DNA from 4 places in the Brevibacillus sp. BD137 genome. Region 4 is predicted to be linked to each of the others. Evidence: riboswitches for the same ligand, from Rfam matches in the RefSeq annotation. Region 4 holds a riboswitch; each other region holds the start of a gene.
The links. Region 4 has a riboswitch for S-adenosylmethionine ahead of ODZ53_RS02040 (homoserine dehydrogenase). Riboswitches for the same ligand answer to the same signal wherever they lie in the genome.
Positions count from the first base shown of each region.

Region 1: linked by a shared signal. The riboswitch ahead of ODZ53_RS28440 (2,3-diketo-5-methylthiopentyl-1-phosphate enolase) and the one ahead of ODZ53_RS02040 (homoserine dehydrogenase) in region 4 are both predicted to bind S-adenosylmethionine.
Region 2: linked by a shared signal. The riboswitch ahead of ODZ53_RS07985 (BMP family lipoprotein) and the one ahead of ODZ53_RS02040 (homoserine dehydrogenase) in region 4 are both predicted to bind S-adenosylmethionine.
Region 3: linked by a shared signal. The riboswitch ahead of metK (methionine adenosyltransferase) and the one ahead of ODZ53_RS02040 (homoserine dehydrogenase) in region 4 are both predicted to bind S-adenosylmethionine.

Region 1 covers NZ_JAOTNO010000023.1:44,815-52,664, reverse strand. The annotation lists gene ODZ53_RS28465 (GerAB/ArcD/ProY family transporter) at 1-892, shown strand, start outside; gene ODZ53_RS28460 (Ger(x)C family spore germination protein) at 889-2,007, shown strand; gene ODZ53_RS28455 (1,2-dihydroxy-3-keto-5-methylthiopentene dioxygenase) at 2,061-2,573, opposite strand; gene ODZ53_RS28450 (methylthioribulose 1-phosphate dehydratase) at 2,587-3,243, opposite strand; gene ODZ53_RS28445 (2-hydroxy-3-keto-5-methylthiopentenyl-1-phosphate phosphatase) at 3,247-3,915, opposite strand; gene ODZ53_RS28440 (2,3-diketo-5-methylthiopentyl-1-phosphate enolase) at 3,912-5,126, opposite strand; SAM riboswitch class I at 5,213-5,389, opposite strand; gene ODZ53_RS28435 (hypothetical protein) at 5,530-5,688, shown strand; SAM riboswitch class I at 5,785-5,930, shown strand; gene mtnK (S-methyl-5-thioribose kinase) at 6,114-7,343, shown strand; gene mtnA (S-methyl-5-thioribose-1-phosphate isomerase) at 7,340-7,850, shown strand, end outside.
Region 2 covers NZ_JAOTNO010000003.1:280,352-288,201, reverse strand. The annotation lists gene ODZ53_RS08015 (NAD(P)/FAD-dependent oxidoreductase) at 1-1,262, shown strand, start outside; gene ODZ53_RS08010 (hypothetical protein) at 1,443-1,775, shown strand; gene ODZ53_RS08005 (hypothetical protein) at 1,750-2,025, shown strand; gene ODZ53_RS08000 (MarR family winged helix-turn-helix transcriptional regulator) at 2,076-2,489, opposite strand; gene ODZ53_RS07995 (DUF3298 and DUF4163 domain-containing protein) at 2,696-3,313, opposite strand; gene ODZ53_RS07990 (methyl-accepting chemotaxis protein) at 3,469-4,944, shown strand; SAM riboswitch class I at 5,096-5,218, shown strand; gene ODZ53_RS07985 (BMP family lipoprotein) at 5,419-6,447, shown strand; gene ODZ53_RS07980 (ABC transporter ATP-binding protein) at 6,569-7,850, shown strand, end outside.
Region 3 covers NZ_JAOTNO010000003.1:72,267-80,116, forward strand. The annotation lists gene ODZ53_RS07060 (polysaccharide deacetylase family protein) at 1-283, opposite strand, end outside; gene metK (methionine adenosyltransferase) at 432-1,637, opposite strand; SAM riboswitch class I at 1,771-1,872, opposite strand; gene ODZ53_RS07070 (S8 family peptidase) at 1,934-4,510, opposite strand; gene ODZ53_RS07075 (SLAP domain-containing protein) at 4,690-5,685, opposite strand; gene ODZ53_RS07080 (SLAP domain-containing protein) at 5,726-6,673, opposite strand; gene ODZ53_RS07085 (accessory Sec system S-layer assembly protein) at 6,765-7,712, opposite strand.
Region 4 covers NZ_JAOTNO010000001.1:362,115-369,964, forward strand. The annotation lists gene ODZ53_RS02015 (MFS transporter) at 1-444, shown strand, start outside; gene ODZ53_RS02020 (CcdC family protein) at 543-1,022, shown strand; gene ODZ53_RS02025 (arsenic resistance protein) at 1,208-2,188, shown strand; gene ODZ53_RS02030 (VOC family protein) at 2,244-3,059, opposite strand; gene ODZ53_RS02035 (CapA family protein) at 3,138-4,307, shown strand; gene ODZ53_RS02040 (homoserine dehydrogenase) at 4,370-5,635, opposite strand; SAM riboswitch class I at 5,722-5,833, opposite strand; SAM riboswitch class I at 5,899-6,005, opposite strand; gene ODZ53_RS02045 (hypothetical protein) at 6,100-6,234, opposite strand; gene ODZ53_RS02050 (hypothetical protein) at 6,231-6,362, opposite strand; cobalamin riboswitch at 6,394-6,599, opposite strand; gene ODZ53_RS02055 (DinB family protein) at 6,633-7,148, opposite strand; gene ODZ53_RS02060 (cyclase family protein) at 7,166-7,807, opposite strand; gene ODZ53_RS02065 (Gfo/Idh/MocA family protein) at 7,829-7,850, opposite strand, start outside.

The sequences.
Region 1 (7,850 bases), on a different contig from region 4:
GACGATCATCGATATATTTCCATTGATCCTGGGCAAGTGGCTCGGTCGTGTCGCTATTGTTTTCATGTTCATTTATTGCGGGATTGCAGCGTTCGTTTTGCTGATAAATGCCACGGCAATCATTAATGTGTGGCTTTTGTCTCAGACGCCGGCATATGTCGTCGTATTCCTTTTTGCGCTGCCGACTTATTTTGTTCTCCAGGGAGGAGTTCGCGCCATTGGCAGGTACGCCGAGCTTGTATTCTACCTTACACTTTGGATACCTTTTGTTCTCACGACGGCTTATCGAGAGGTTCATTGGTTAAACTTGCTGCCCGTAATCAAGGAGGGCTGGCACCCGATATGGGAAGCGAGTAAAACCACGGTACTTTCCTTTCTTGGATTTGAGTTTGGATACTTCGCTTACCCTTTTCTTCAAAAAAAGCAATATGCGTCTATCGGCATTGTCATTGCGAATACAATGACGTTGCTCGTGTATATGTCTGTCGTTATCGTTTGCTTTGCTTACTTTAGCCCCGATGAAATCACGCAGTATACATGGCCTACGCTCAATTTATGGAAAGCCATTGAGTTCCGGTTTTTGGAACGTGTCGATATTCTTTTTCTCTCTACGTATATGTTTATATTGACAACGACTGCAGTGCCGTACATCTACTTCTGTGTTTTTTCATCCAGTCAGTTGTTCGGCATGAAGGATCACCGTAAGCATTTGCGTCTGTTCCTTCTTCTGGTTCCGGTAGTGCTATGGTTTTATACGCCCTCCTTTATCGATCTGAAGAAATCGACAGAAATTTGGAGCTATGCAGGCTTGGGCTTTGCTTACGCGCTTCCTTTACTGGCTTGGGGGCCGATCAGGCTATCGAAAAGAGCAGAAGGGGGGGGGAAAGCATGAAGGCATTTGCTCAGATTCTGTTATTGAGCTTGCTCGTAACCGTGTTGGCAGGTTGCAGGGATCAAATCAATTTGGAGGATGCCACTTTATCGCTCATGGTCGGAATTGATTTGAGCGAAAAAAACGAGCTTCTCTACTATATCTCAAGCCCTGTGTTCAGTCGGGAGGCAAAGGAAAAATCTGAGGAATACGGTATCCGGTCATCGACGATTAGAGAGTCGAGAATGGGCTTTGACGAGCGAGTAACAGGCTTGACCCAAGCAGGCAAAATCCAGGTGCTTGTGTTTGGGAAAAAGCTGCTGGCTCACCCGGACTGGTTTCGGTTGCTGGATGTCGTTTTTCGGGATGCAAAGTTCAGTGTCAACGCCCGCATGGCTATGCTTGATGGTCCGTTGCATGAGCTGTTTGATTATAAACCAAAGGACAAGCCTCGTCTGTCCATTCATGTAACAACGCTAATTGACACAGCCAATAAAAGAAATCTGACGGTAAAGACGAGGGCGCAGGAGCTCCATCGGCAAGTGTATGAAAAAGGGATGACACCTAGCTTGACTGAGTTGAAGAAAGAAAAGCGGGCGGTCAAGGTAACGGGGACGGCTTTGTTAAAAAATAATGGAACGTACGCAAGCACGATAGAACCCCGGGATACGATTCTTTTGCAAACGCTGCTCTATGAAAAACAAGGGGAATTATCCGTCACCATCCCGATTAAAGAGCCGAACGATCAAAATCAAATTACGAAAGACAGGATCAGCTTTTTTATCAAAGGCGTCCAAAAAAAAGTAAAAACATCCTATCAGAACGGTCGGTTTCATTTTGACGTTCATTTCAGGCTGCGAGTGTCCATATCAGAGCGAATGTTTCCGTACGACATGCAAAAGGACTACAAAAAGATGGAGCGAATGATCGGTGACGAGTTACAGAAGGAGTACATGAGACTAATCAAGAAATGCCAGGAAATCGGTGTAGACCCGTTTGGGTTCGGTCTCTATGCTCGGGCCTATGAATATAAGGAGTACAAAAAGGTAGAGGATGATTGGGCGAAGGCATTTTCCAATGCTAAAGTTGAAATCAAGCCAGACGTATCGATCAAGGGAAATGGCGTCATAAAGTGAAGGGTGAAAGACAAAACCCCCTGGCGATTAGTAAATGCCAAGGGGGTTCGTTATTAATAGATCGCTTCCCAGCCTGCAGGAGTGACAAACAGGCGAATCGCCTTGATTTTGCGGTCGTCCATCAGGGTGAAGTAGTGGCGGTAGTTCGGTGGTACGGAGATTAGATCGCCTGGCTCCAGCTCAACGTCGAAGTAGCGACCATCTTTCCCTTTGATGGCGAAAATACCGTGACCATCGACGCAGAAGCGGCACTCATCGTCGGTGTGGTGATGCTCGCCCTTGAATTTTACCAACAGCTCGTCGAGGTTAGGCGTTTTGTCAGAGAGGACGATAATGTCTGCTGTCAAGTAACCGCGACGTTGGCTGATCGCATCGATTTCCGGCTTAAAGGTGTCGAGAATCTCTTGTTTTTCCTCGTCTGTTGGGCTGTAGTTATCACGGTGCTTTGGATCAAGGCGATCCACGCCCCATTTTTCGTAAATGATCTCTTGGGTATCCAGGAAGGAGACAACTTCCTCGGGTGCGGAGATGTACTCATTGTTGTCGTGAAAACGAATTTGTGCCATCGTTTATTCCTCCTTAATTGGTGGTTGTAGTGGACACGACTGCTTGGCGCAATTGCAGCCAGCGGGCGTGATACTCGAATAGGAATTCAAAAGCTTCCAGATGGCGCTTGGCCTCGAAGTCATTGCCGCCCCACGTGTAGATACCGTGGTTACGGATGAGTACGCCGGGAACTTCTGGTGTGATTACTTTTTCAATGGCGGCAGCCAAGGTCGGAATATCGGCAAAGTTCTCAACAATCGGAACAGTAATGCGCGCGTTTTCTTCCCAGATTCCGAGTCCCTTGATCAGCTCTTGTCCTTGGATGGAAAAAGCGCGTTGTCCAAAGTACAGCTCGGAAATGAGATTATTCCATACGGTATGGACGTGGAAGCATGCCCCTGCCTTCGGGAACGTTTTGTAGACGACGGCGTGGATGAGCGTTTCCGCGGAAGGCTTGAGAGCAGTTTCATCCACTGGACGCGAGTCTTGATCCACGACCAGATAGTCTTCGGGGGACAGCTTTGTTTTGTCTTTGCCGCTTGCCGTTACGGCAAATTGCAAGGGATCGTTTTGTATTTTAATAGAGAGATTGCCACTGGTGCCGGGAAACCAGTCCCGGCGGGCAAATGTCAGCTTGGCGTCATCCAGACGGCGAAAGGCATCCAGACGTTGTTCGAGTGTTGCAATCATGAATTAGACGACCTCCTGTTGGATTTGCTGTAAAATACGAATCACATCGTGGAATGTGGCAAACTTGCTATGCGGCAATTGCAGCTCTTCTGCCTTGTCAGCAAGGAAGGAACGGGCAATCACATAATCAGCGATTTTGGCTCCAGCCAAATCAGTGATGGAGTCGCCGATGACGATGCGGAAATGGGTTGCTGGATCGTAACGGCGGATGATGGTCGTCTTGCACATGCCGCAGCCGTTCGTGCAATGTTCATCGCAAGCGTTTGGCCACGTAATGGTGATGCGCTCTCCGCTGAAATCACTGCCATTGCAGTAGATCGGTACATCGGTAAGATCGAAGGGTGCCAGGATAGGCTCCAGGAAAAAGTCGATGCCGCCACTCGTGATCAACAGCTCGATGCCTTCTTCGCGGCAATAGCTCACAAATTCAGCAAATCCCGGGCGAATGGTCGCTTCATGGACAATAAAATCAATAATGTCCTGGCGCAAGGAGGAGGGCAAGAGCTGAAACAGCTTGCCAACCCCTTCCTGAACGCTTATTTTTTGCGAAAGGATTTGCTCCGTCAAGGCTTCCCACTCAGGGGGAGCGAACTTGCGGACAATCGCTACAATGTTGTCTTTTTCGGTAATCGTTCCGTCGAAATCGCAGAACAGGACGAGCTTCTTACTCATCGCGCGCCACCCCACTTTTCCAGGGCGACCGCCAGTTCTTGTGATTCCGAGGAGGCTTCTTCCAATGTTCGGCCTGCGGTGACTGCATCAATCGCAGCAACGAATGCTTTCGCTCCTGCGGTTGCTCCACCGGGATGACCGTGGATTCCGCCTCCTGCATTGACGATTTGATCGAGTCCGAAGTCTTGATAAAGCTGTGGAACCAGCCCCGGATGAATGCCGGCAGACGGAACCGGGAAGGAACGGCGTACACCATTCAATGGATCTGTCAAATGCTTCGCGAGCTGCAACGCTTCTGTTTTGTCCAGAGCGACATTGCCATATGGGGATGGGAAGAGCACCAAATCTGCCCCAGCTACACGCATCAACGTACCGAGTAGAAGCGGGGTGGCGATGCCGTAATCAGGTGATGGATAGTAGGCGCCTGCCAATGCTGGATGCGCCATGATTGGTACGTGTAGGTCAGGATCGGCTGCCAAACGGTGCAGGGCATCGAAGCCAAAGGCCAGCACGTTGAACAAGAGGCAGTCAGCACCCGCCTCTACCGCACGCTTCGCTTTTTCGTTCAGCTCATGCACAGGTCCAGTCAGGTTGGCTGCATAGAGGACGGGCTTGCCAGTTTCAGCTTCGGTCTCCTGTGCGATCTGCTTGAACGCTTTGATCCGTTCGATAAAAGGAGCACGGTCATCTGCAAAGAAGATTTCGTCATCTTTCACGAGATCGACTCCGCCCAAGGCTTGTGCTCGGAATTGCGTCTTCAGATCGTCGAAAGGAAGACCTAGGCACGATTTGAAAATGCTCATCAAGAGCGGACGGTTATGTGCCCCTAAACGTTCGCGCAGACCATCAATGCCGAACTTCGGTCCAGGAAAAGCCTGTAGGAATGATTCAGGGAAAACGATGTCGATGAGCTTGATTTTGCCATCCATCGATAGTTTGCCGAATATTCCGGTTAACAAGGATGGAATGTCCGCTGTAAAATTGCGAGTCGGATAGCTAACGGTAATCAGACCGCGTGTTTCTCCGTTTTCCAGTGTCGTAATCGGTGTCGCGCTCACAGCTTCACCGAGATATGGCGCTAGTTCAGCTTGCTTGGCAAGCGGCAGGTCCGTCCAGGAACCGACTGTCATGCCGACAGCAATGGCTTGCGCTTTTTTGTTCAAGTCTTTTGCTTGTGTGAGATAGGTGACGAGGATACGTTGTTCACTCATGGTACGTCAAATCCTCCTTGAATTAATAAAAAAAGCCTCCCCATTGAGCGGGGAGGCGGTTGTCGACTATGAAAGCGTCTCGTCTCCTCTCATCTCTCGGGTCAGTAGCCGAAACGAGCCCAAATTGCTCGATCTCGACTCTTATCCGTTGGAATTAGCACCGTTTCGCTATCCAAGGTACGCATGATGAGCGTACGATTCATGGTATAGCGCCGGTTGCCGGGCATCATAGGGCCAGTCCCTCAGCCAGCTCGCGATAAGAGTTATTCGTTTCCCCCATGATATGACGTTCATTGTCAGGAGTCAATCCTTGTTTTTGCAGAGAATGTGCAGGAGATTATTAGAAAAATGAGACGAAGATGAAACTTTTTTACAATTCCTTCGTGGCAAGGGGTGAAAGGGTGTGAAGGGCTTGGGAAAGTGGTCTGGAGGACTCACCGGACCTACGAAAGAACTGCTGAAGCTCAAGGCAGAAAAGTCGATAACAGCAGCGTTTTTAGGGAAGGTAGACTGGTGGAATTGGGAGCGACCTGCGGCATCCGGAACACCATACAGCTATTGATAGCAAGGTGCGAATTTTTGCACAAAAGGGTGTTGACATCGTGGAAGCGTTGGTTGTATGATTCAAACTAAATCAAAAACCGAATACGTTTTGGATACCTTATCCAGAGAAGGTGGAGGGACTGGCCCGATGATACCCGGCAACCGACATGACGCCATTCAGACGCGAGAAAGCGACTGATTAACAGGCGACATGCACGGTGCTAATTCCTGCAGAAACAAAAGTGGTCTGGAAGATAAGGGGGACATCAACACGGTTCTTACACGTGACGACAGCGACCTCTTTTCTTCGGGAAAAGAGGTCTTTTTTCGTGCAACGAAGGCTTCACCAAAAAGCTTGGCGAAGCCCAGTTTTCTAATACTCTTGGGACACAAACAAAACAAGTAGAGATAGAGGAAAAATACGTAGAGGGGAGTTTTGGAATCATGGCATATCGCGCATTGACTGAACAGGAAGCAGTAGAGTACGTAAAGGGAATACCGAGTCTTTTTAGCGAAGGAGCAGAGCTGACCAGCCGAGAAATCGGGGATGGCAACCTCAATCTGGTTTTTGACATTCAAGAGCCAGCAACGGGTAAGAGCGTCATTGTTAAGCAAGCACTGCCTTTTGCCCGCGTTGTGGGGGAATCTTGGCCGCTTACGATTGATCGGGCTCGCATCGAGAGCGAGGCACTCCGGATTCAGCACAAATACGTTCCGGACTTGGTGCCACAGGTGTATCATTTCGATGGGGAACTTGCGTTGACCGTCATGGAAAACGTCGGGGACCACATCATCATGCGTAAAGGGTTGATCGAAGGAAAGCGGTATCCGCTATTCGCGAAACAAATTGGCCGTTTTCTCGCGCAAACGTTGTTCTTCACATCCGATCTGGGCGCACATCCATACGATAAAAAAACGCTAGTCGGAACATTCATAAATCCAGAATTATGCAAAATCACAGAAGATCTCGTCTTTACCGATCCGTATGAAAATGCGCCTACTAACGACTTCAACCCGTTGATCCGCCGCGAAGTCGAGGCGATCTGGAACAACAGGCCGCTGAAGCTGGAAATCGCCAAGCTGAAATACGATTTCCTTACGCGCTCGGAGGCACTGCTGCATGGTGACTTGCATACCGGAAGTATTTTCATCACGGAAAACAGCCTAAAAGCAATCGATCCAGAGTTCGCTTACTACGGCCCAATCGGCTTTGACATTGGGGCGATTATAGCCAATCTGCTGCTCAACTACGCAGGACAGCACGGTCTGCAAAAAGATCAAGGAGAACGGGAAGCGTACCGCGAATACTTACTGGAAACAGTCGAGGATGTCTGGAATGAATTCGTTTCGCAATTCGTTCAACTCTGGCACAAGCACGCCAAAGAGCGCAGCGCCCATGTCGAAGGACTGTGGCAAAGCTACGTGAAGCGCCTGATTCAGGATACAGCAGGCTATGCCGGATGCAAAATCTTGCGTCGTGTCATTGGCTTGGCAGGCGTAGCGGACCTGAATGCCATCGAAGACGACCAGACTCGCGCAGAAGCAGAGCGTCTGGCACTCACGATTGGAGAAGCGCTGATTCTCGGTCGCGGCGGCATCGAGGAATCGACAGATATCACGGACATCGTACGCACAATAACTGAACGCTACTACCAGGAGGCTACAGCAGTATGACAACCAGCACTCAATTGGCACCTGTAAAGTGGGAGAATGACGCATTGGTCTTGCTTGACCAGACGCGTCTGCCAGTAGAAACGATCTATTTGAACTTGACCACCTCCGAGCAAGTATGGGGTTCCATCCGACGCTTGGAAGTACGTGGCGCACCAGCCATTGGCATGGCGGCAGCTTACGGGCTCTACCTGGGCATTCGTGGCAGTGAAGCGAGTAACTACGACGATTTTTGGCAGGAATTGAACCAGCAGGCAGACTACCTGGGCTCGTCCCGTCCGACAGCAGTGAATCTGTTCTGGGCATTGGATCGCATTAAGGCTCGTGTTGAAAAAGCAAGCGGTGCGTCGATTGCCGAGTTGAAGGCGGCAGTACTCGATGAAGCATTGGCGATTCAAAAGGAAGACGCTGAAGTATGCCGGACCATCGGGGAGCATCTGCTCACTCTGTTGCATGACGGTATGGGAATTCTCACGCACTGTAATCCAGGGGCATTGGCTACAGCAGCGT
Region 2 (7,850 bases), on a different contig from region 4:
CAGCAGGAAAAAAAGATTTCGCAGGCTGTTTGCCGGCCTGTTCGATTACCAGTGGTTTTGGTGGAGCAGGCGCCTATAGCGATGGCAAATTTAACATCACCACCGAATTTGGCGGTTGGATGACAGACTATCTCAGTCCTTCCACTGTACTTGGACTGATCAAATACGTAGATGAAATCAATTTGGAGCACGGGGCTACCCAATCGATTACGGACCCGACCACAGAGACGATCAAGAGCATCGAGCAGCGCGGCTATGCAGCAGGCCTCAAGCTGTTGCGAGCACAGGTGCGTCACTTGGGAACGGAGCAAAACCTGGAGATTCTCCAGTCGATCTTCGAGCATTTGAAGAAGCATATCGACATGATGTTCAAGACAGAGGTTGCGGACATCATCACAGTGAAGGAAGCAGACGGACATCAGGTAAAGGGTGTAATTTTGAAAAACGGACAAGAGTATGAAGCTGATTACGTGGTAATCGGACCAGGACGCGATGGCTCGGCATGGTTGACGGATATCCTGAAGAAGCGCCGTCTGAAAATGTACAACAATCAAGTCGACGTAGGCGTACGTGTGGAGACATCCGATGTCGTCATGCGCGAAATCAATGAGCACTTGTACGAAGGAAAATTCATTTTCAACACATCTGTCGGAACGCGTGTACGGACATTCTGCAGCAATCCATCCGGTCACGTGGTTGTGGAAAACCACAGTGGCGTTATGGCGGCAAACGGGCACTCTTACAAAGACCCAGCGCTGGGCTCGATGAATACGAACTTTGCGCTCTTGGTATCTCATACGTTTACAGAGCCGTTTGACAAGCCGAATGAGTATGCGAGGGAAATTTGCAAGCGGGCAAATGATCTGTCAAACGGTGGAGTCATCGTGCAAAAGTACGGCGATATTTTGCGCGGTCGCCGTTCCACAGAGTCGCGTATTAAGGAAGGCTTCCTGGAGCCTACTCTGAAGGAAGCAGTACCGGGTGACTTGGGACTCGTGTTGCCTTACAACACGATGAAAAGCTTGATCGAGATGGTGGAAGCACTGGACAAGGTAACACCGGGAATCGCTTCTGAGCACACGTTGTTCTATGGAGTGGAAGCGAAATTTTACTCGGCTCGTCCGAAACTGACTGAGGAATTCGAAACAGAAATCAAGGGATTATTCTGTGGCGGGGATGGTGCCGGAATTACGCGTGGTCTGGCACAGGCCGGAGCTGCTGGGGTTTGGATGGCTCGCAATATTACGAAACGCATGCACTAACGAATACGCTCATAACCAATAGGCTTCTTGCTGGGCACCTTGTGCTTGGTGGGGAGCCTTTTTTCATGACAGAACAACATCAGGGAAGTGGTGGTTCCGTGTCACGAGGAATTAGGCAGAAGCGTATTGTGTAGAAGGGCCAATAATCAAACCACGACCTTTATTGGCATGGAGGTATCTATGTTTTTTTGTGATGATGACGATACCGCTGTAATAGCACTTTGGATTATTTCGCTTGGCTTTGTCATCCTTGCCATTGATAAAACAACCAAATTAAGTCAAAAGCCTGCCTGCAACAATGACAAGTTGATACAGCCCCTCATTCAATTAAACAAGCAAATCAATGGGAAAAACAAAAATGGCAATGACAATGATGACGATATGCAGTTCAAACGAATTGAACAGCAAATTGCTCAATTGCGAGATAGTGTTCAAGATATAAAAAAGAATTTACAGGAGAATCAACCCAAAAACGGAGGGAAAAAGGATGATCGAAAAAAATCTAGCGAATGAGTTGGTAGCGGTAGGGGGGTGGATCGCAGTGATTGGCACTTTCTTAGCTGCCATAGGTTCGACTGGACAGGTGGAACCGGAGCAGCCTGCTTCTACAGACAAACAAGCGAATGACAAAGAATCAAATGATTTGAAGAAACAAGTACTGCAACAGAAAAAACAATTGCAAAAGCAACAGATACAGCTTGAACTGATTCAATTGGAACAAGAGCTTAACACCCTCATCCATAGCACACGGAAAAATGGCTAACAAAAAATGACTTCACCAAACTGCTTTTGGGCGAAGTCATTTTTTATTTGTTACAACGGCTGTAAATTATCGTTCATTTTCTTCAAAACGCGGTTAAAGATAGCGAGCTCTGCTTCGTCAACGCCGCGGAGTGCCAGCTCTTCTTGCACTTTTGCAGCCTCCAACCATTCCGGGAACCGTTCGATTGCTTGCGGAGACAAGGACACATAGCGCTCACGCTTGTCATCACCCTCTGAGCGAATGATCCAGCCCATCTCTTCCAAACGGGTGAGTGTCCGGGTAATCGTCGGGGCTTCAACATTCAGGTAGTTGCTCAATTGAACCTGAGTAAGCGATTCACGATAATGCAAGCAAAGAATAATACCCCATTGCGAGCTGTATAATCCCATGGGAGCCATAGACCCATTTAGTGATTTGCTGAATATTCTTGCGGTTTGGCTAATTCGATGACCATAATATTGCATGAGTATATACCTCCAGGAAAGCTGGTCCGATATATCGTACACTTATTGCTTAAGTAAATATGTACAATAACATACTAGCAGTTCTGGACATATAAGTAAACGTTTATTCGATGGCGAAATTATGGATTTTCTGACACAAATAGAATCAGGCGAGTGTCATGAAAGAAGACACTCACCTGGGTGAAAAATACGGCGGTACAGTGCATTTAATCTGCGGACAAGATGCTCAGTGGACCTTTTTCATTGATGATTGGCTCCAGTTCATAGACCGAAATGGGGAACATGGGGAAACCGACGTAGTAGGGCGTAATTTCGTACAACTGGAAGTAGATGACCAGTGCTTTGTCGGCGATGTAATAATCTTGATCGGGCTTAATCGAAGTAAAGCCATTAAGTGTGGGGATGTTTCTTTCTTTGATTTGACGCTTGATGTTTTCGGAAATCACCTTGACGTAATCGCTTCCTGGCTTGAATAATTCCCGCAGCGTATACAGCTTGCCTGTTTGGATATCAGCGGTGATCGAACCGAGGAAGGTCATGCCGTGAGCCATTTGCGGTGTATAGGCGTAGTTGCTCAACACAACACTGAAAATGCCGCGTTCGTTTGTCTTGATTTCGTAGCTTCCTTGCATTTCTGTATTTCCCGGTACCTGGACCCGTTGTTGCTCGTGAATTAAGCCTTGAACCGTTTGATAAATCGCCCGGTTGATATCTTTTTCCGCTTGCTGGTTGGCTAATCCCGCCAATTGCGGATAGTAAATCGTGGTGTTCGGACGGCTAATCGTCCGTGTCAGCACGGTAGCTGGCAATTGATTAAGTTCCACTTTTCTCCGTTTACCTCCTGTACGCGAGAGTTGTGTAATAGCCTATTCGAAATTGTTTTTGGCTGTTCTCACTTTTTTCACAAATTTGCCAAAGGTTTGGCTATATAATGGGGAAAGAATCCGATACATAAGTAAAAAGGAAAAGGGGGGCAATTATGATTCAATTGATTCGCAATACCTTAACTGACAAAGAAGGCTTTATGATTTTTATCCTATGGAATCATTTGTGGATGGCGGGGCTCATTGCCTACCAAGTGGATGTGAATTTCTGGAAAGTGACGTCCTTGGGATTGCTGGTCACTTTAATTGTTTCGCCGTATTATTTCATTCGCAAGGATAGTCTTGTAATTCGTTACCTGGTGGCAATTGGACTCATGTTTTATGCGATTTCATTCGATCACTTTACCGATTACCAGGAGATCACCTTCCTCGCTTTTATCGTCATGGGCTTTTTAGCAGCGTATTTGGATTGGAAGCTGGTCGTAACAGCGGGAATTACCCAAATCATTGTCACGGTTATTGGGTTCTACACAGGAACCTACCAGATCTTCGATGGCGATTTTTCGGAGCTCAATTTGCTTATGCGTATTGTCACGATTCTCATGATGATGGGAGCCGTAACGTATCTCTGTCTCGCCGGACAAGCCTCTCTGCAAAAAGCGCACGACGCAAGGCAGGAAGCGGAAGAGAAGGAGCGCCGTCTGGGAGAAATGCTTTTGAACATCCAGGAAATGACGGAGCAGCTAGATCGTACAAGCGATCATGTGCATGAGCATGCGGAAGGTACGAAGCGCAATACAGATGAAATGATGGTAGCCTTCAAGGAAGTCGCCGTCGGCATGGAATCACAGGCGAATTCTACGGTGAAGATCGAAGAAGAGGTTCAATCCATCGATCAGGAAATCGAGGCAGTCACATCGCAGACCAACGCAATGAAAACAGAATCGCAACAAAACAACCGTCGTCTGACAGAAAGCGTTCAGATGATGAACGATCTGTCCTCACAGATGGAGCAAATTGTGCAAGCAGTCAATGTAGCAGCCTCTACGATTCACCAGCTCAATCGGCAGGCGAATCGCGTAGAGGAAATTGTCGGCGCTATTAATCAGATCGCGACACAAACGAATCTCTTGGCACTGAATGCGGCGATTGAATCGGCGCGTGCAGGCGAGCATGGACGGGGATTTGCTGTGGTAGCGGATGAGGTACGCAAGCTGGCAGAACAAAGCGCGACAGCCACACAGGAAATTACCGACATTCTCAAGTCACTCCACCAGGAAAGTGAGAATGCGGTGCAACATATGAGCAGTGGGGAAGTGTCTGTTGCAAAAGGCCAAGAGCTGGCCGTAAAAACAGTGGCCTCCATTGAAGCAGTGCGTGCTGGTATGATGGCCTTCCTAGAAGCAGCTGATCAAGTAAGCTCCAGCATGGACCGGGTAAAAGTGCGTTCCGGCGAGGTTGCCATCGAGATGTCGACCATTACAGCCGTAACCGAGGAATCCGTAGCCAACTTAGAAGAGCTGTTTGCGACAGCAGAAAACCAGCATCAAAAAGTGCGTGAGATTACGGAAGAGCTGGGCGAGCTGAATACGTTGTCGCATCGCCTCCAGCAAACCTTTCACGTAAATTAGAGGTTGCGCTTCTCGCCAATTTCTCGGTGCTGAAAAGATGACTTTTTAAACTTTTATTTACTTGTAGAAGTGTTTGGAATTGAGAAAAAAGAATTGCATTTTCGAACCGTTCTGCTAGAATGAATTCCATTGTAACTAAATATATTCACCCACCTTATCAAGAGCGGCGGAGGGACTGGCCCGATGATGCCCGGCAACCACTGATCATGTCTATGCATGAACAGAAAGGTGCCAATTCCTGCAAAACCTGTACCATGGTTTTGACAGATGAGGAAGAGAACGGCTTCGTACGCAAACTCTTCCTCCGGGGAGAGTTTTTTTGTTGTATTTGTAAAAGAAGAGGAGGAATAAACGAACGATAAATTAATTTTATAAGAGAATATTCGTAAATGGTATTGAAAAAATAGGTAAAAAGCCGTACATTACCTAATAGGATAAAGAAAAACGTAAAGTTCGGATAGGGAGAGATACATCATGAAGAAGTTATTGCTGGCATTAACGACATTCGCAGTATTGGCAACAGGGTGCTCGACTGGCACAAGCGCACCGGCAGATCAGCCAGGAGGACAAGCAGCAGGACAAGAGGGCGCGGCCAAAAAGCGAATTGCCTTGATTTTGCCTGAGAAAATCGGTGTCAATCCATTCTTCCAACAAATGGACGAGGGTGCCAAGAAAGCTGCACAAGAGCTGGGGGCAGAAGTAAAAACGATCGAATCTACAGACCATGGAGCGATTGAAGAAAATCTGCGTGTGGCTGTTGCAGAAAATTATGATTTGATCATCACTTCTTCCTTTACATCAGAGGATGCATTGAAAAAAGTAGCTACCGAAAATCCTGACCGTAATTTTGCGATTATTGATACGGTAGTGGATTTGCCAAACGTTCGCAGTGTTACCTTCCGCGAGCAGGAAGCGGCTTACCTGGTGGGAGCAGCAGCAGGCTTGGCAACGAAAACGAACAAAGTGGGTATGGTTGTCGCTCTTGATATTCCGCAGTTGAAAAAATGGACGGTTGGCTTCGGAGAGGGCTTGAAAGCGACAAATCCAAAAGCAGAGCTCATGGTCAACTATGTAGGAAGCTTCACTGACCCGGCAAAAGCGAAGGAATTGGCTTTGCTCCAAGCTTCCAAAGGCGCTGATTTCATTAACGGTGCAGCAGCAGTAGGCGACCTCGGCGTTTTCGAAGCGGCGAAGGAAAAAGGTTTCTTCACAGCAGGTCAGGACGTTGACCGTACGACGATTGATCCAGAGCATATTGTTCTGTCCCAATTGAAAGGAACTGACGCGGCAGCTTATGAAACCGTGAAGACCTTTGTAGAAGGAACGTTCAAACCAGGTGTTGTGGCATACGGCTTGAAGGAAAAAGGTGTTGGTGTAACCTATGTCACGCACGAAAGCAAGACGCCGCTGAACGCTTTTATTGGACAAGAAGTGGTGGATAAAGTGAAAGCGATCAGCGATGAGATTGTAGCGGGTAGCCGCAAAGTACCAGACCAGTTTTAAAAAGGTTCTCGGTACTGAACGTTTATTTATAGCTTGTGCACAGTGATGGATGTGACCGACTACGGCTGTGTAGTCGGTCTTCCATTTTCATAAAAGGACGTACAGAAATGAGGGAGTGGGAATGACCGATCGCTTGGAAATGAGGGCCATGACCAAGAAGTACGGAGATTTTACCGCTAACGACAAGGTGTCGTTCTCACTGGCAGCAGGAGAGGTCCATGCGATTGTCGGGGAAAATGGAGCGGGCAAAACGACACTGATGCGGATGCTGTACGGGATGGAGCAGCCGACGTCGGGAGAGATCGTGTTAAACGGCAAGCCAGTTGTTTTTCGCGGACCAGAGGACGCGATTCGAAATGGAATCGGGATGGTTCACCAGCACTTTATGCTCTTCGGAGAATTCAGTGTGACTGAAAATATCGTGATCGGATATGAGCCGAAGCAAGCAGGCTTTTTCAACAGAAAGGACGCAGAGGAAAAGGTGCGGGCGCTGAGTGAGCAGTATCGCATTCCGATTCATCCGCAGGCTATGGTAGCAAATTGCTCGATCGGGGAACAGCAACGGGTCGAAATTCTGAAGGTCCTGTATCAGGGAGCGGATATTATCGTGTTGGACGAGCCGACTGCTGTCCTTACCCCGCTGGAGGTACGCGACCTGCTGCAAACGATTCGAAACTTGGCAAAGAGCGGCAAGAGCGTCATTTTGATTACACACAAGTTGCAGGAAGTCATGGAGGTAGCCGATCGTATTACGGTACTGCGCGGGGGCAAAGTGACGGGAACGGTTTCGCGGAATGAGACAAATGCGGATGATTTGGCAAGATTGATGGTCGGACGAGAATTGCAGGAGCTAGCTGAACGAGTCCCTCTGGAAAAAGGCCCCTTGTTGCAGGTGGAGAATCTTGCGGTTCGAGAAAAGCAGACCCTGCTCGATCAAGTCAGCTTTACCGTACACCACGGGGAAATCGTAGGAATCGCAGGTGTTTCCGGGAATGGACAATCCGAGCTGCTACAAGCGATCAGTGGTTTGCGAGCGGCACAGGAGGGTACGGTGCGGTTAGGTGGCAAGGATGTGACGAACAAATCAGTAGCCACCATTCGAGATGCCGGCTTGGCACATATTCCGGAGGATCGCTACCTGTGGGGAACGGCCAAACTCTCAAGCGTCGAGGAAAATGCGTTGATGGGCTATCAGCGAAAGCCTGCTTATAACCGCCGTGGCGTCGTTTTGCGGGAGAAATTCCGCCAAGTCGTAAAAGGCTGGGTTGATCAGTTTGCCATCAAAACAGGTTCCCGACAATTGCAGGAGCTGGCAGGGAATCTGTCAGGTGGAAATTTGCAAAAGCTGATCGTAGCAAGGGAGTTGGGACATGAAACTCCGTTTTTGATTGCAGCTGAGCCTA
Region 3 (7,850 bases), on a different contig from region 4:
TGACATACCGCTGATTCGATTGATCCGTGACATGATGGTACGTCAAAACAACAACCTGATTGTTATACCACTTTTTCGTTTGAACCACTGCTTCTTCTGTTGGTGTGACGTTTGGCTCAGCATTTTTTGTCTCACTTATGCTTATAGACGTATCCACTTGGGGAAAAGGTTGCACTTCTTGTTTATTCTTTTTTTCCAGAAAAGATTCGCCTAAGAACCCAATAGCCACTATAAAAAACAAAAAAGTAAGAAACACGATCAGGAAGAGCCTTCTGTTCGGCAAAAAAACCCCTCCTCTACTTCCTCACTAGGAGATTCGACACAGTCATACAAATTCCTGTGCAACAATTGACCCAATAATTGGATGACTCTGCTCCTAAAAGAAAAAGAGCCCAGTAGCAACACCAGGCTCTTTTTATGTCTTTCGAATATTAGAGTTGAGCAGCCTCTTGCTTCAGAACTTCTGCTTTGTCTGTTTGCTCCCAAGGAACATTCAGGTCATTGCGTCCGAAGTGGCCATATGCAGCTGTTTGTTTGTAGATAGGGCGACGCAGGTCGAGCTGCTTGATGATACCAGCAGGACGCAGGTCGAAGTGTTTGCGAACCAATTTCACCAGAGCTTCTTCGGAAATGGTACCTGTGCCGAATGTATCTACTGCGATGGAAACTGGTTGTGCTACACCAATTGCGTAAGCAACTTGTACTTCGCATTTGTCTGCGAGGCCAGCAGCCACGATGTTTTTCGCTACATAACGAGCCGCGTAAGCACCGGAACGGTCAACTTTCGTCGGATCTTTACCGGAGAACGCACCACCGCCATGACGAGCATAACCGCCGTAAGTATCTACGATGATTTTGCGGCCAGTCAAGCCAGCATCCCCTTGTGGTCCACCAATTACGAAACGGCCAGTTGGGTTGATGAAGTATTTGGTTTCAGCGTCCAACAGTTCAGCTGGAACAACTGGTTTGATTACGTGTTCAACCAGATCTTGCTTGATTTGCTCCAAAGTTGTTTCAGGAGCATGTTGGGTAGAAATAACGATTGTATCGATACGAACTGGTTTGTCGCCATCGTACTCAACGGTTACTTGTGTTTTTCCGTCAGGACGGAGGTAAGCAAGTGTTCCGTTTTTACGTACTTCAGTCAGACGACGAGCCAATTGGTGAGACATGCTGATTGGAAGTGGCATCAGTTCAGGTGTTTCATTGCAAGCAAAACCAAACATCAAACCTTGGTCACCAGCACCAATTGCTTCGATCTCAGCATCAGTCATTTTGCCTTCGCGTGCTTCCAATGCTTGGTCTACACCAAGTGCAATGTCAGCGGACTGCTCGCCAATTGCAGTAATAACACCGCAAGTGTCAGCGTCAAAACCGAATTTCGCACGGTCATAGCCGATTTCACGAATGGTTTCACGAACGAGCTTTTGGATATCCACATAAGTGTTTGTAGTGATTTCACCTGCTACGAGAACCAAACCAGTAGTTACGGAAGTTTCGCAAGCTACGCGAGCGTTTGGATCTTTGGAGAGGATCGCATCCAAGATGGAGTCGGAAATTTGGTCACAAATTTTATCCGGATGTCCTTCAGTTACAGATTCGGATGTAAACAGACGACGACCTTTTTGCAAAGCCATGAGAAAATACCTCCTTTGACCTCATACAAATAGTGTGGTAGCCGAGTTAGGATTTTATCTACGTAAACGCAAATAAAAAACCTTTTCCAATTTTTAGGAGGAAAAGGTTTGAGCGTTTTTTGCTTCCTTCATCCTCTTATCGGCCAGAACAGATGTCCGTTCTGCTGGTTAGCACCGCTCTAGCTCGGTTGCCGGGCTTCATAGGGCCAGTCCCTCCGCCTGCTCTGGATAAGAGTATCCATTACGGATAATAGAATAATTGTTTTTTTCAGAGATGTCAATAGGAAAAATTTTACTTATAATTGATAGGCTTTTGAAAGTACCACCACTACCTCGGCGCGAGTTGCTCTTCCATTCGGTTTAAAGGAAGAACCGTACCCATTAACCCAATTTCTCGATGTCAAAGCCTCGATGGCAGGAGAAGCCCAGTGACTCGTTGGCACATCCCGATAATTCGAGGTACCGTGATTATACATCAACACATTACGTGCCCGGGCGATCATTACCGCCATCTCTGCACGCGATATCGGCTGATCCGGCTTCATTTCATTCTTCGGGTACCCTTTCAAAATTCCCAATTGATAAGCTACACCTAAGTTGTGATACGCCCAGTGCCGCTTTGGCATATCCCGGAAGGTCGCTTTTCCTGTGTAGGTAGTCGCTACCTTAGAACCGGTCGCACGCATCGATTTAAGCAGCATCGTCGCAAACTCTGCACGGGTCACTGCCTGATTCGGCTTGAATGACGCATCATTAAACCCATTTACAATATCGCGAGAGCTAAGTCTGACGATCTCCGAGCGCGCCCAGTGGTCCGAAATATCGCGATAACCCGCTATCAATTTCTGCTGCGTCACCGTGAGTCGGTACGATTCATATTTGAACGAAGTACCACTATTAAGGCGTACATAATATTTTCCTGGCTGCAAACGCAAACCGATAATATCGTTTCCTCGCTTAGACAGCTCCGCTACCTCATTCGTCGAAGCAAGCGCATAGTTCATATTTCGGTCGCTATAGAGCGCGAAACGAAAGCCGCTATCGACAGGAATGTACGGCGCTCGGAACGTGACATACGATTCACTATTCACAGTAAATTGGAACCAGTCGGAATCGGTAGCTGTCGGTATCGTGCCTGACATCACTGTCCCACCGCTTAACGGAGACGCTGTTTGATAGGTGTCATTCGGCTCATTAAAATCTTTTTTTACTGGCGTGTATCCCAGATCCAGCTGATATTCGCCATTCACCGCATTGCGATTGTACTCACTCACACGGATGTAATACTTCCCTGGTGACACTTCTTTTTGGACGCGCTCTGTCGGATTGTCTTTTGTTCCATTATCGTAGGTAGGGTCCCAGACAACCATCTTTTTACCGAGCTCTTGTTTACCAATACTCAGCAATAAATCGACACGCTTGTTATCAGGACTAACAGCGACATCCAAATGCCCGTATTCACGAACATAGTAGGAGAACCAATCCTGATCCCCTTCATCGTGAAAATTGCCTGTTACACTGATTTCGTTGCCTACGAGTGGCCTTGCCGTCTCTTGCGTATCATTCGGTTCGTTACGGTCCGGATTGATGGTAAACTTACTCGTCAGCACGTAGGTAAAAGCGTTGTTGACCCCTCCGTTACGCATTAACCGGATATTCATTTTCCCCGCTTTGACCGGGACAGTTATCGTATCCCCATTTCCGAAGTACTGTGTAATCGGCGCACGATTCTCTGGGTAAAAGGTAGCTGCCATCGCGGAAGAAATACCGGATGTCACTGACGCTGTAAAGCTGACCTTCCCATCGTAAGGGATGTCCATCTTCAGCCAGTCTATCGTATCTTTTGGTCCCAAATTTCCACGTATCTGAGACTCGATCGGGAACGCTTTTGCTGAGTACGTCTGATTATTCGGCTCTAAAAAGTCATAGGATAAGGACGTTCGAACTGCCTTGTCGACATTTAGCAACCCGTAGCCCGTTTTCCGGTCCCACCCCTTTTCCCCTAAATCCGTAGCCGTTTGATAAAGCAATTGTCTTACATCAAATGGACTTAGTTTGGGATGACGAGCTAGTATGAGAGCCGCTGCACCCGCTACTTGTGGTGCGGCTGCTGAAGTACCGCTAAAGGAACCGTATTTCCCCCCTAGCTTGGTCGTATAAACATTGAAACCGGGCGCTACCAGGTTAAGCTCAGGTCCCGTATTGCTTTGATACAGCACTTCATTGTTACTCCTTACAGCCCCTACCGCTACCACCGTGGGATAAGCTGCCGGATAAGCCACTCGGCTACTCTCATTGCCACTCGCTGCAATCAGAACGGCTCCGCTTCTTTCCGCTCGTTGCACAGCATTCGCCAGTTCTTTGGAGTAGGACATGCTGCTGAGAGACATCAGAATGACTTTGGCACCACGATCCAAGGCAGTATTGATACCCTTAGCAAGAGTCTGGACCGTAGTATCACCATTTTTGGCCAAAACTTTAATCGGCAAAATCTTGGCATTCCACAAGACACCAGATACACCAATGCTATTATTCCCGCTAGCAGCCAGTACACCAGTTACTTCTGTTCCATGTCCGTTATCGTCCTGGGCCGATCCCCCGGGATTGACCAGATTCACACCCGGCAAAAGGTTGTCCTTCAAATCAGGATGCCTATAATCCGCACCAGAGTCTAGCACCGCGATGATAATCTGTTCATTACTATTTACGACTGACCAGGCCTGTTGAGCTCTAATCTGACTCAAATGAAGCTGGTTACTTAAATAGTAGTCATTCGATGCTGGTGGTGCTGCAGCATAGATTGTTTGGTTGTTTGCCATCAATAGTGCGACACTTATCGCAGTCGCTACTGACATGTTCACTGATTTTTTCATGTAAAACAGTCCTTCCTTCTCTCCCCTGCAAAATCAGCAGTCTAAAAGGAATTCAGGTATTTATCTTCTCGTCCTAGCATAGCGGATGAAAAGGGAGACATGCAACCCTGATTAGCCAATATTTGGAACGTTAGAAAAGAACAAAACCCTTTTCACCATGGGCAAAAAGGGTTTTCTCCTTACTGTAACAAACCTTTATTGTCTTCCACTTCAGGTGCTACCTGAGCTTTTTCTTTTTTTCTTTGCTGAGCTTTTGGAATAAAAGCAGTCAGTTCCGCCAGATTTACCTCTTCCTTTTTAATGGAGGAGAACGGAATATCAAATGCCCATATACGATGGCTATTTGCTTCTACCTTCATGTTTTCCAGGGTAAAGTGTACACGTGCTACAGTATCGCCATCCTTATCATGAACGATAATCGGCACTTCGGTAAATTCAAGACGTTTTGCCAGACCGTTACGGAAAGCAACGATGACTTTCAAGCCGTTATCTTCACCTGGCTTGATGTCGAGGACTTGCAAATCTACTTTGCCCTCTACAATCGGAGCCTTTTCTGCTGCCTGCTGCATGTATTGCTTGGATTCATCTGCACTCAGACCCAGATTAAAGTTTTGATTCTCTTCGACTTCTTGCTGTTCCGGCTTGATAAAGGCCAGCTTCAATGGAACCTCTTGTTCAGGAATACGATCGAATTCATCCCAGCGGAACATGAATTCCATCGGACGGCTGGACATTTCCATCACTGGACCAGATGTAATCAGATCAAAAGTCTTTCTCGCGACTTCCTCTCCATCCTCCGTCACCAAAGACAACGGAAGCCTTTGCAGCAAAATGCTGCGGTCAGTCGCATTACGAACGTAGGTAAGAACCAAGAAACCATCATTGGTAACCTGTGTAAAGAAAGGAATGATACCTACTTCGTTACGAACAACCGGAGGCATTTCATCATGCGCGTATTGCAAGAGCTCATGCTCCGCTTCGTCCAATTGATCATCCCACGGACCGTTCAGCACCAAAAACAATTCCTTGGATTCCACACGGTTCGCAGATTGCTGCGGATTCTCTAATCCGGATACACCCAAATAAAACTCTCTATGAAGATTCTCATGAATATCTTCGCGTACTTGCTCCAAGCTCTCCTTGGAACCAAACCAATTTTCCAATAACCAACTCATAAGTCAACCTCCTCTTTCCCAACCTCAAAAGTATTGCGCCCTATTCTACCTCAAGCGTCCATCTTTTCAGGTCGGCATCAGGCTTTTTCACTAAATTTGGCGGGAATACAATCATCCATGGACGGCTGTAACCCGGCTTCACATTAATGCTGCTTGCGTCGAGTACACCTGTTGCTACCAGATCACCATTAGCATCAGCAATCGTCAGCTTGATTTCATCTGGACGGTAATCATGGGCCATCCCATTGCGGAAGAGCATCGCTGCTACCAAATGTCCTTCCTTTGTCATTCCGATATCGAATCCAGTAACCTGTACGGTATTAATCGGAATCATTGGCAAAGACTGCGTCAACGCTTCTAAACGATCCTTTTGGCGATCGGTCATGCGGCTTTCCATTTCAGGATCGAGCTCCAGATTACGCGGCCATACATGCGAATTTCTACCAGCCTTCATAACCACTTTCCAGCGGTTAAAGGTGAAGTTTTCATGCAGATAGCTCTCTTCCGGGAACAATACCTCCCACGGACGGCTGGTATGCGGTGGAATTGCGCCCATATCTGACAAATCCACCTTGATCCTTGCAAACGCATTATCATCAAGATAAATCGCTAACCCAACGTTTTTGATCCGAACTGGCTTATTTGTCGAGTTACGGAAGAACATCGCTACCGTCATGCCATTTGGCTGGGGAATCATACTGAATCCCGTTACGCTAATCATGCCTTTACGCATCTCTGGCAATTCTTCTTGCAAAAAGCGAAGCGTATACTTTTTCTCGGAATCCAGCTCGCTCTCCCAAATCGGGCTTAGGGACAATTCCGTACGAATTTTTTCAACTCCACCTACAGACTCTTCCTGTTGCTCGTTGCTTTCCATTTCGACCTCGGTGTTTTTTAATTCAGCGACATCGATAGCAGACTCTTCTTGAATATCTTTTTTCAGATCCTGTTGATCCTTACCTAAAAAATTCTTCATAAAGGAAAACATAGGCTACCTCCTCAAACGTCCGGACACGAACGAAGCTTCTCTTATCATGATAAACTTTTTTGACTAGCCCATGCAAATTTGCTCTCTTGCATTAGGCTCCTTGGGGAACGCTCACTTTCCAACGGGACAAGTCAAGCTCTTCCTTTTGAATGCTCTCAGGTGGGAAAATAAACAGCCACGGCTTGCTCGTATTTGCATTTACAATCAGGCTTCCTAGTTCAAACAGACCTTCTGCCACTTTATCCCCACTTGCGTCATAGAGCGCCAGCGGCAACTTCTCGATGGATAGTGATTGAGTAGAGCCATTGCGAATCAAAAGCATCGCATTCAGGGCACCATTTTCTGTTCGACGAATCTGCACGCTCTGTATATTTACTTCTCCCTCATTTAGAGCAGGGAGTTTCTTCGCTAGTTCAATTAAGGACGTTTTTTGCTCATCAGTCAGCGCCTTAATCCAGGATTCTTCCAGTTCCAGCTGCTGTGGAAGAACCATTTTCTTCTCCGCCATTTCAAAAGCGATCTTCCAATTCATCAAGAGAACATCTACCTGTAAAAAGTGTTCTCTAGCAAATACAAACACCCATGGCCTTGCAGAGCGCGGCGGAATTTCGCCGAGTTCGCTCAAATCAAAGGATTGACGTGTAAACAGCTCCTGATCACCAAACAGTACCACCAGTGTCATTTCATCCATACGAATCGGTTTGTCCGTGCTATTCCGGACAAATGCCGTCACTTCGATCCCGTCATCATGTGGGACGAGCGTAGTTCCGGCCAAAGAAATATTCCCTGGCTGTAACGGCTCCAGCTCCAGAGCCATGAAAGAGAGCGAATATTTTTCTTGCTCACTAAGCTGGCTCTCCCAAGATTCATGCAGAGAGAGTGTTGTTGTGACGCCAGTTGATTCAACCTGTTCTTGTTGTTCTTCCTGATGTGACTGTTCGGTATCAGCAGCGGAAAGGATCGATTCCTCCTGAACCTGCTCACGCACCTCATTCGTTGTCGGTTTATTCCCCATTAAATTCTTCAAGAAGGTTAACATATCGCCGCTCCCAACTTTTCTCTACATCTATATATAGTAACATTCGTCATCCACTATAGCATAGTGACATCCTTTTGCAACATAGAAAACTTGGCATTCCAAGCTGAAAACAAACGGTTTTTGCAACCTTTTCACAGT
Region 4 (7,850 bases):
GAAGGAATCAGCATTTTGATTGGGGGGCTCTTGGCAAAACGTTGGATAGGTCACAGAAATCTCGTGGCAGCTTCCACCATCATGCTCTTTTTCTTCGCGCTGTCCCAGTTTGGCATGTCATTTGCCGATAACAAATTCATGGTCCTTGCTTCCTTCTCCGTGTTCGGCTTTGTCGTTGCTTTCTTCTTCCCGGTCACCGCAACGATTTTCCAGAAGCGCCTGCCACCACACCAGCAAGGGCGATTCTTTTCTTTCAAAAGCATGCTAGATCGTGGATTTTTCTTGTTGGCTCTTGCGATTACAGGAGTTGGGCTGGACCTTCTCGGCATTAGCGGCTACCTCCTCTTCATCGGCTCTCTAACACTGCTCTTTGGCTTGTTAACTTTTATTTACAGTAAAAAGCATAAGCTGGATGTTCGCTCTCATGATGAAGCCGCTGCCTAGTATCGGAATGGAACGTACCATGACAACCGCTTTCCTATCGACCATGCTTTGGTGTACACTAGTGAATGTAGGTTGAACACTAATGGAGGCGTTTTTCCATGCAGATCCTTTCCTCTCCCGTTTTGGGAATCCTGCTGCCTCTCGTGATGGCTATTGCAGTGATCTTTTTGAGAATGCGTCGGCAAAAAAAGCCGGCTTCTGCAAAAAGCATTATTTTGCCACCATTCTTTATGGCGACAGGGTTTGCGATGTTCTTGTTCCCGGAGGCGCAATTACCGCCCAAGTTTGATATTGTAGCCTTTGTGGTTGGGGTAATCTTTTCGATTCCGTTGATTATGACGTCACGCTTCGAAATCATTGGGCAAGATGTGTATTTGAAACGGTCCCGTGCGTTTTTCTTCATTTTGTCCGGTCTGTTGGTCATCCGGCTGATTATTAAACTGTTGATCAATGATAGCTTTACACCGATTCAAACAGGTGGACTGTTCTTCTTGCTCGCATTTGGTATGCTCGTGCCTTGGCGTATCGCGATGCTGGTGATGTACCGGAATTTAACCAAAAAGACGTTTGGCACCTAGTAAAAAGACCACCTCCATTTCGAGGTGGTTTTTGGTTTGCTCCCTGCCCCGGAGCGTAAAAACGGGACAACGTCGCTATGACGAACGACTACTTAAACGCATCCAACTTGAGGAGAAGAAAAAACAGCTTCACTCGATGATACAGATATTAGACAGAGGACTGTTAGGAAGGGGAAGTACAAGAGGTGATTTCAAGAGAAGAATTGGAAAAGAATCAAGTGTGGCTTTATGCTTTCGTACTCCTTATCGCTGCTGGAATAGGCTTGTTATGGCCAGAATCCAGTGAGAGCTTAGATAGCATGATTTCATTGATACTTGCCATCTTACTGTATGGGATGTTTGCCCAAATACCGTTTTTTCGTTTAAAAGAGGCATTATCGAATCGAAAGTTCATTTATGCACTGCTTGTTACGAATTACATAGCTATACCTATCCTTGTTTGGGGATTGACCCATTTTCTTCCAAGCGATCCAGCAATACGATTAGGTGTACTTCTTGTTTTGCTTACTCCCTGCATTGACTATGTTATTGTCTTTACACAACTTGGGAGAGGGAACGAAAAGCTTGTTTTGGTTTCAACCCCTATACTCTTTGTCACCCAAATGCTTTTATTACCGATTTATTTAGGGCTTTTTATGGGCAAGACATCGGCAGAAATTGTGAGTGTCGGACCGTTTTTCGAAGCATTTTTTGGTCTTATTGTCGCTCCACTGGTACTTGCTCTCCTTACTCAATGGTGGTCAAGACGCCAACCATACGGAGAACGTTTTCTTGATGCTACAGCATGGCTTCCTGTGCCTTTTATGGCACTAACCCTTTTTATTGTTGTTGCATCTCAAATCTCTAAACTATATACCTCTTTTCCTTTTATTAGCCACGTGATTCCCGTTTATGTAGCCTATATGGCCATAGCACCGATTATTGCACGCATCGTTTCTCGTATATTCCGTTTAGATACTGGAGCAGGGCGGGCTCTTATCTTTAGTGCAGGAACCCGAAACTCTCTTGTCGTTCTTCCTTTTGCACTGGCGCTACCTGAACCTCTAAACGGGGTAGTGTCTGCTGTCATCGTAACGCAAACTATTGTAGAGCTGATTGGGGAACTATTATATATTCGTCTTGTTCCACATGTACTTTTACGAGGGACGAAGGGAAATGCTGATTAAACGATCTACCAGGGGTGGCGTCAACTTCATTGGTACCACCCCTGGTTCTACATAACTATTCCAGCTCTGCTAGAAAGTAAGATCCTCCACCAATCTTATACTCACTATTCGTCCCTCCTGCTGCCAACCTCGCAAAAAACGGTCTTTGCCCGCGTTTTTTCCATGCAGTCTGCGCCATTCCCTCCTCAGTCGGTTGGCAAAGTACTACATTTCCACCCGGAAGTTCAAATGCTTGGCAGATGGCCCCCAATTCTTTATCGTGGAATACTTCGCTCTTCTCCCACCGAAACCAGCTTTGCCAACGTGCTGTTGCTTCTTCCAGATCCGTCACGGCATACCCTACAGACTTGAGATCGGCAGCACCGTTCGGATGTGCGCCAATGATGCCGCGATTAGTCAAATCTTCTCTTCTCTCTGCATCCGTTTGCGACCATTCAATGAGAAAGGGCGGGAGAAGAGTACTATCTGCATCTTCGAGGAACAACATCCGCCATCGAAGCGTCGTGCCATCATCACGCGTACGACTTCCCGCAACAGGCCCAGTAACCTGCAAGCCTTGGCTTCGCAAGCGCTCTGCCCACGCATCCATCTCGTTGGTCCGTAGGGCAATCTGGCCGAATCCTTCTCCCTTTGCCTTATCCTCGATGCATTGACGTATGAGCGGATTCTCTGATTGTTGAGCAAGCTCCTGGTGTTCAACCGCCAAAAACTCAACATAAGAAAGCCCGAAATAACTAAGGCTATTCCATGTCCCCCAAGACGCATGACGCCCTCCAGCTACCGTATGAAAACCCGCTTGGCAAAATTGCTCCGCTGCTTCCTGAGGAGTCCGATGTACAAAATGAACCAAATGATCAAAAGTTAATCGCACCTTTTTTCTCCCCTTTTTCGTATTACTTATAGGATATCAAAATTCATTTATGTAAGGATAGAAAGACAAGGGGGAAAAATGAACGAGAACAGATCAAGCCGGATACATGCTCGGCGCAAACGCTCACGCAGAAAATGGGCACGTGTGGGAAAGAGCACGCTCCTCTTTAGCGTGTTGGCCATCTTCGTAGTCGGAACCTACTACTTATTCCAAACTGCCATGGATGGAGAACATGCCAACCCGAACACCCAGCCTGCTCCTGATAATACAGCGAACCAAAAGTCTTCTGTGCAGCTCACCTTTGTCGGTGACATCATGATGTCAGGAAACGTTGAGAAAACCTTACTTGCAAATAGCTATGACTACCCATACAAACATGTAAGCTCGCTCTTTTTGCAAGATGATATCACCATTGCCAATTTGGAGACCCCGATCACCGACACAGGTGTTGCTGCTCAAAACAAGGAGTATGTTTACAAGTCATCGCCACTTGCTGTTCCTGCCATGAAAAACGCTGGGATTGATGTGGTGAATCTGGCCAATAACCACTCCATGGACCAAGGCGTTCCGGGATTGCTGGATACCTTTGACGCTTTGGACGAAAACCGTATAGAATACGTCGGTGCCGGTAAGGATGCAAGCCGCGCCTATTCACCTGTTTTCCTAGAAAAGAACGGCATCAAGATCGCGATTCTCGGCTTCAGCAGGGTCATTCCCGAAACGAGCTGGTTTGCAGGGAATTCCCAACCAGGTATGGCCGCTTCCTATGATCCTACACTGGCAGTGAAAGCGATCCAGGATGCGAACAGCCAAGCGGATCTCGTGGTGGTGATTGCACACTGGGGCAAAGAACGCTCCGATTATCCTGTCGATCATCAAAAGGAGCTGTCTCGTGCCTACATCGATGCTGGTGCAGATTTGATTGTCGGCGGTCATCCCCACGTACTGCAAGGCTTTGAAAGATACAACGACAAATGGATTGCGTACAGTCTTGGCAATTTCATTTTCACACGTTCAAACGAACCCAAGACTTGGGAAACGATGGTCCTGCAAGCAAACTGCTCCAAAAGTGGTGATTGTGAGCTAACGATGTTTCCATTTCATGCAGAATTGGGACAAGCTGTACCCATGAATGAAAGCAACGGCGCTACCCTGTTAAAACGCATTAAATCCATTTCTGAGCAAGTCGACATACAAAGTGACGGGCGTGTGCAGCCACGTGCAAAGGCGGTGGAGACTGCCCCCTGATAAAAGAAGCCGTGTTTCCAGATTCCTGGAAATACGGCTTTTCTTCTTATGGTTCCTCTTCCTTACGCAGATTCAAGAATAGGGAAGCAGCGCACTTCTAAGCCAAAATCATTTTTCAATAAGGACTCATGCTGTTCACTGATTCCCGTCACGATCAACCCTGCGCGCAAGACGCCTCCCAAATCGAATTGGACTTTTAGTTTATGCACGTTCACCCCGGCCTGCTGAAGGAAATGCAAGACCCGATCTGGCGTCGCAGTATGACATGAGCCCTCCAGATAACATAGGACGGGTTCTGCCGAGTCCACCGTGCCTCCAGCTTTGTCAGCCGTTTTTTCTTTCCAGGTAGGATGCGGCGTGAATGGCTGTGTCAATAAATAGGCCAAATCCTCCACGACTGCACTTGCTGTAGGGAGCTCTCCTGCCCCTCTTCCTGTAAACAACAGGTCTCCAACGATGTTGCCGGATAGCTGGACAGCATTAAACGCATCGTGGATTTGCGCCAACGGATGGCTCAGCGGAAGCATGGTTGGTTCAACAGATAGTCGAATGCCTTTTTCGTCTTGATAAGCCTGCGCGATCAGCTTGATCCGGTACCCTAAGTCGCTTGCAATCCGAATGTGACCTGCTGACAAATCTGCAATTCCTTTGCGAACAACATCCGCTAAAGGCAGCGATTCTCCATAAACAAGCTGTGCCAGGATATACAATTTGTACATAGCATCAAAGCCTTCTACATCCGAACGAGGGTCTGCTTCCGCATAGCCCAGCTCCTGTGCTTGCTTGAGCACCTCCTGGTAGGAGAGCTGCTCTGCTTCCATTTTCGTCAAAATGAAGTTCGTTGTTCCGTTGAGAATACCGCGAACACCTTGGATATCGTTCGTACGTAGGAACTGCCGGAGCACACTCAAGATCGGGATACCCCCAGCCACACTCGCTTCATAGGCAAGATGCACTTGATACTGATTTGCCAAATCGACTAGCTCTGTTCCTTTTTTCGCCAGGAGCTCTTTGTTGGCGGTTACCACATGGCAGCCCTTTTCGATCAAAGCACGTACGTAGCCATAGGTAGGTTCTACACCGCCCATGACCTCCACCACGATATCCACATCGCTTCTCAATACATCCTCAAAATCTGTCGTTAGTAAAGATGGGTCGACATGAACCGCCCGCTCTTTTTCCGAGTCACGCACCAATGCCTTGACGATCTCAATTCGTTTTCCCAGACGAGAAGCCAGCTTCTCCTGTTGTGAACGGATCGTTTTGATTACGCCCCCACCCACTGTCCCCAATCCCAATAATCCCACGCGTACTACTTCTGCACTCATCCTGACCACCCCATACCCCAAATTTTAGATAAAAAGAAAAGCCATCTTCGATAAGAAGAAGGCTTGATAGCAGCTAATGCTCCCCCTCCTTATCTCCCAGGACGTATATGTCCTGCAGGAATTGGCACCTTGTCACAAAATATACGTGACGGTTGCCGGGCTTCATCGGGCCAGTCCCTCCACCTCTCTGGATAAAGAAAATATGAAATTAAAAAAACCTTCTTCGCTAAGAAGAAGGTTCATCTACAAATGGAGTAACCCGCTTCTTATCTTTCGAGACGAAACGTCTCGCAGGAATTGGCACCTTGTTGCAATATGCAACGGTTGCCGGGCTTCATCGGGCCAGACCCTCCACCTCTCTGGATAAGAACTATTTATGCTGTTGAGCTTTATTCTAAGAAATTCCAAGGCAAGCGTCAACAAAATTCTTTCTTTTCTGATTGCAAGCTGATTTGGCAAGGATTTCAGTTGTGGGTGAACAGGCTTTCTACCTCTTCCATACTGCAGCAAGCACAATGAAACACGCCCTCCTGGCACTCCTCAGGCTGCTCTTTTTCCTCAACATATCCGCACCATTGGCAAATAAAAAGTTGTATCATTGCTCGCCCTCCTCTTCTATTATTCTGCCCAAAATAAAAAGAGCATTTTCCGCACGACCGTGACGATCGTTAGAAAATGCCAGAAAAGGAGGGGCATACTTGTCCACTCGCTGTTTTTCGCAAGCCATCTCTAACACCTCCCTATCTCCCGTAGGTCTATCAGTGTTGTCGAAACAGGCAGGTCTCCTGACTATGGGTTCATCGCCTAGCGTCGCCTTCCCCGTCTATTTTGATAGACCAGTGGCTTTTTGGACGCTGACTCCCCTCTTACAGTGGCGGGACCGTGTCGGATTTGCACCGAGCTTCCCTATTATCCTTGTGGCGAGTTGGTTACGCCCTAAGGAACCTGTTTCCACCTATGAAATTGTCTATTCTCACTACTACCCTCAGATTTTACCTTACCCGAAGTACCGTTCTTTCAAAATGCTAGTGTGGTGAGCTTCATGTCCAGCAATCACGTAGGCCAATGTCCTTGCAGATAGCTTGTTTCCGTTGGCAATTCCTGTACGCAACCACGCTTCTGGCGAGATTCCTCGCACCTGCGCGATGGTGGAAGCACGGACAGCCTTATACTCTTCCAATAAATCAGACAGATCTCTTAGCTGAAAACACCCGTGTTCGACAAATGCATTCTCATCAAAACCGACGAGGGGTGTCCGATCTCCTCTCGCGATTCTCAGCAAGCGATAGCTCATGATGCGTTCAGTATCGAAGAGATGACCCAACACCTCTTTAACCGTCCATTTGCCTGGCGCATACCGATAATCAATTTGCTCGGGCGCAAGGGACGAAAAGAACGCGACTTGCCTCTCTCCTTGCTGCGTGAGGATCGTTTGGAGCTCCCCCTCCGGTACAAGACCAATGTAATAGTCAAAATAAGCAGCGTATTCATCGCGCTCTGGTCGTCTGAGCATCTGTTTCCCACTCCTCGTCATTCAGTTTCAATAGACAAATTACTATGTAAACCTTCAAACAATAGGACCCTTGCCGGGGCTGCATCCGTGCCGACCAGCTTGAGTGGTGCAGCTACCAGAAAATACTCGCCTGGCGGGACCTCTGCTAGCCGTAAGCCTTCCACGACAATGACTCCCGCTGCAAACAATTTTTTATGTGTGGGGTGACCTTCCTGGCTGCGTTCGATTCCAAGTGCATCGGTACCAATGCCACGCACCCCTAGCTCACTTACATATTCCGCACCTTCTTCAGACAGAAAGATAAATTCAAAGGAGAACGCCTCTTCAAAAGAGTTTTTCGTTTTAAATAGGACAAAATCTCCTCGCGCAAGATCGAAGCTCTCCAAGTCAGCGCGAGTGATTCTGTCCTCGACCGCTGTGAGATCGAGAACCTTGCAAGGGCCCACTAGCTTCTCCAAGGAAATACTCTCAAATGTATCACCAGCATTCACCATGTGCAGGGGAGCATCCACATGGGTACCCGAGTGGAGGTCCATGTCGATTCTCGATTCTGTTACATAACCGTTGGTAGCGGTACATATTTTCGGCTGTTTTTCCGGCTTGTTTTTATACACCGTCATTCCTTCGTACACGGTGGCGGTTACATCATACATTTTCATCCCAAACGCCCTCCCTTTTGCCTACTGTTTTTTTCGATCCGCT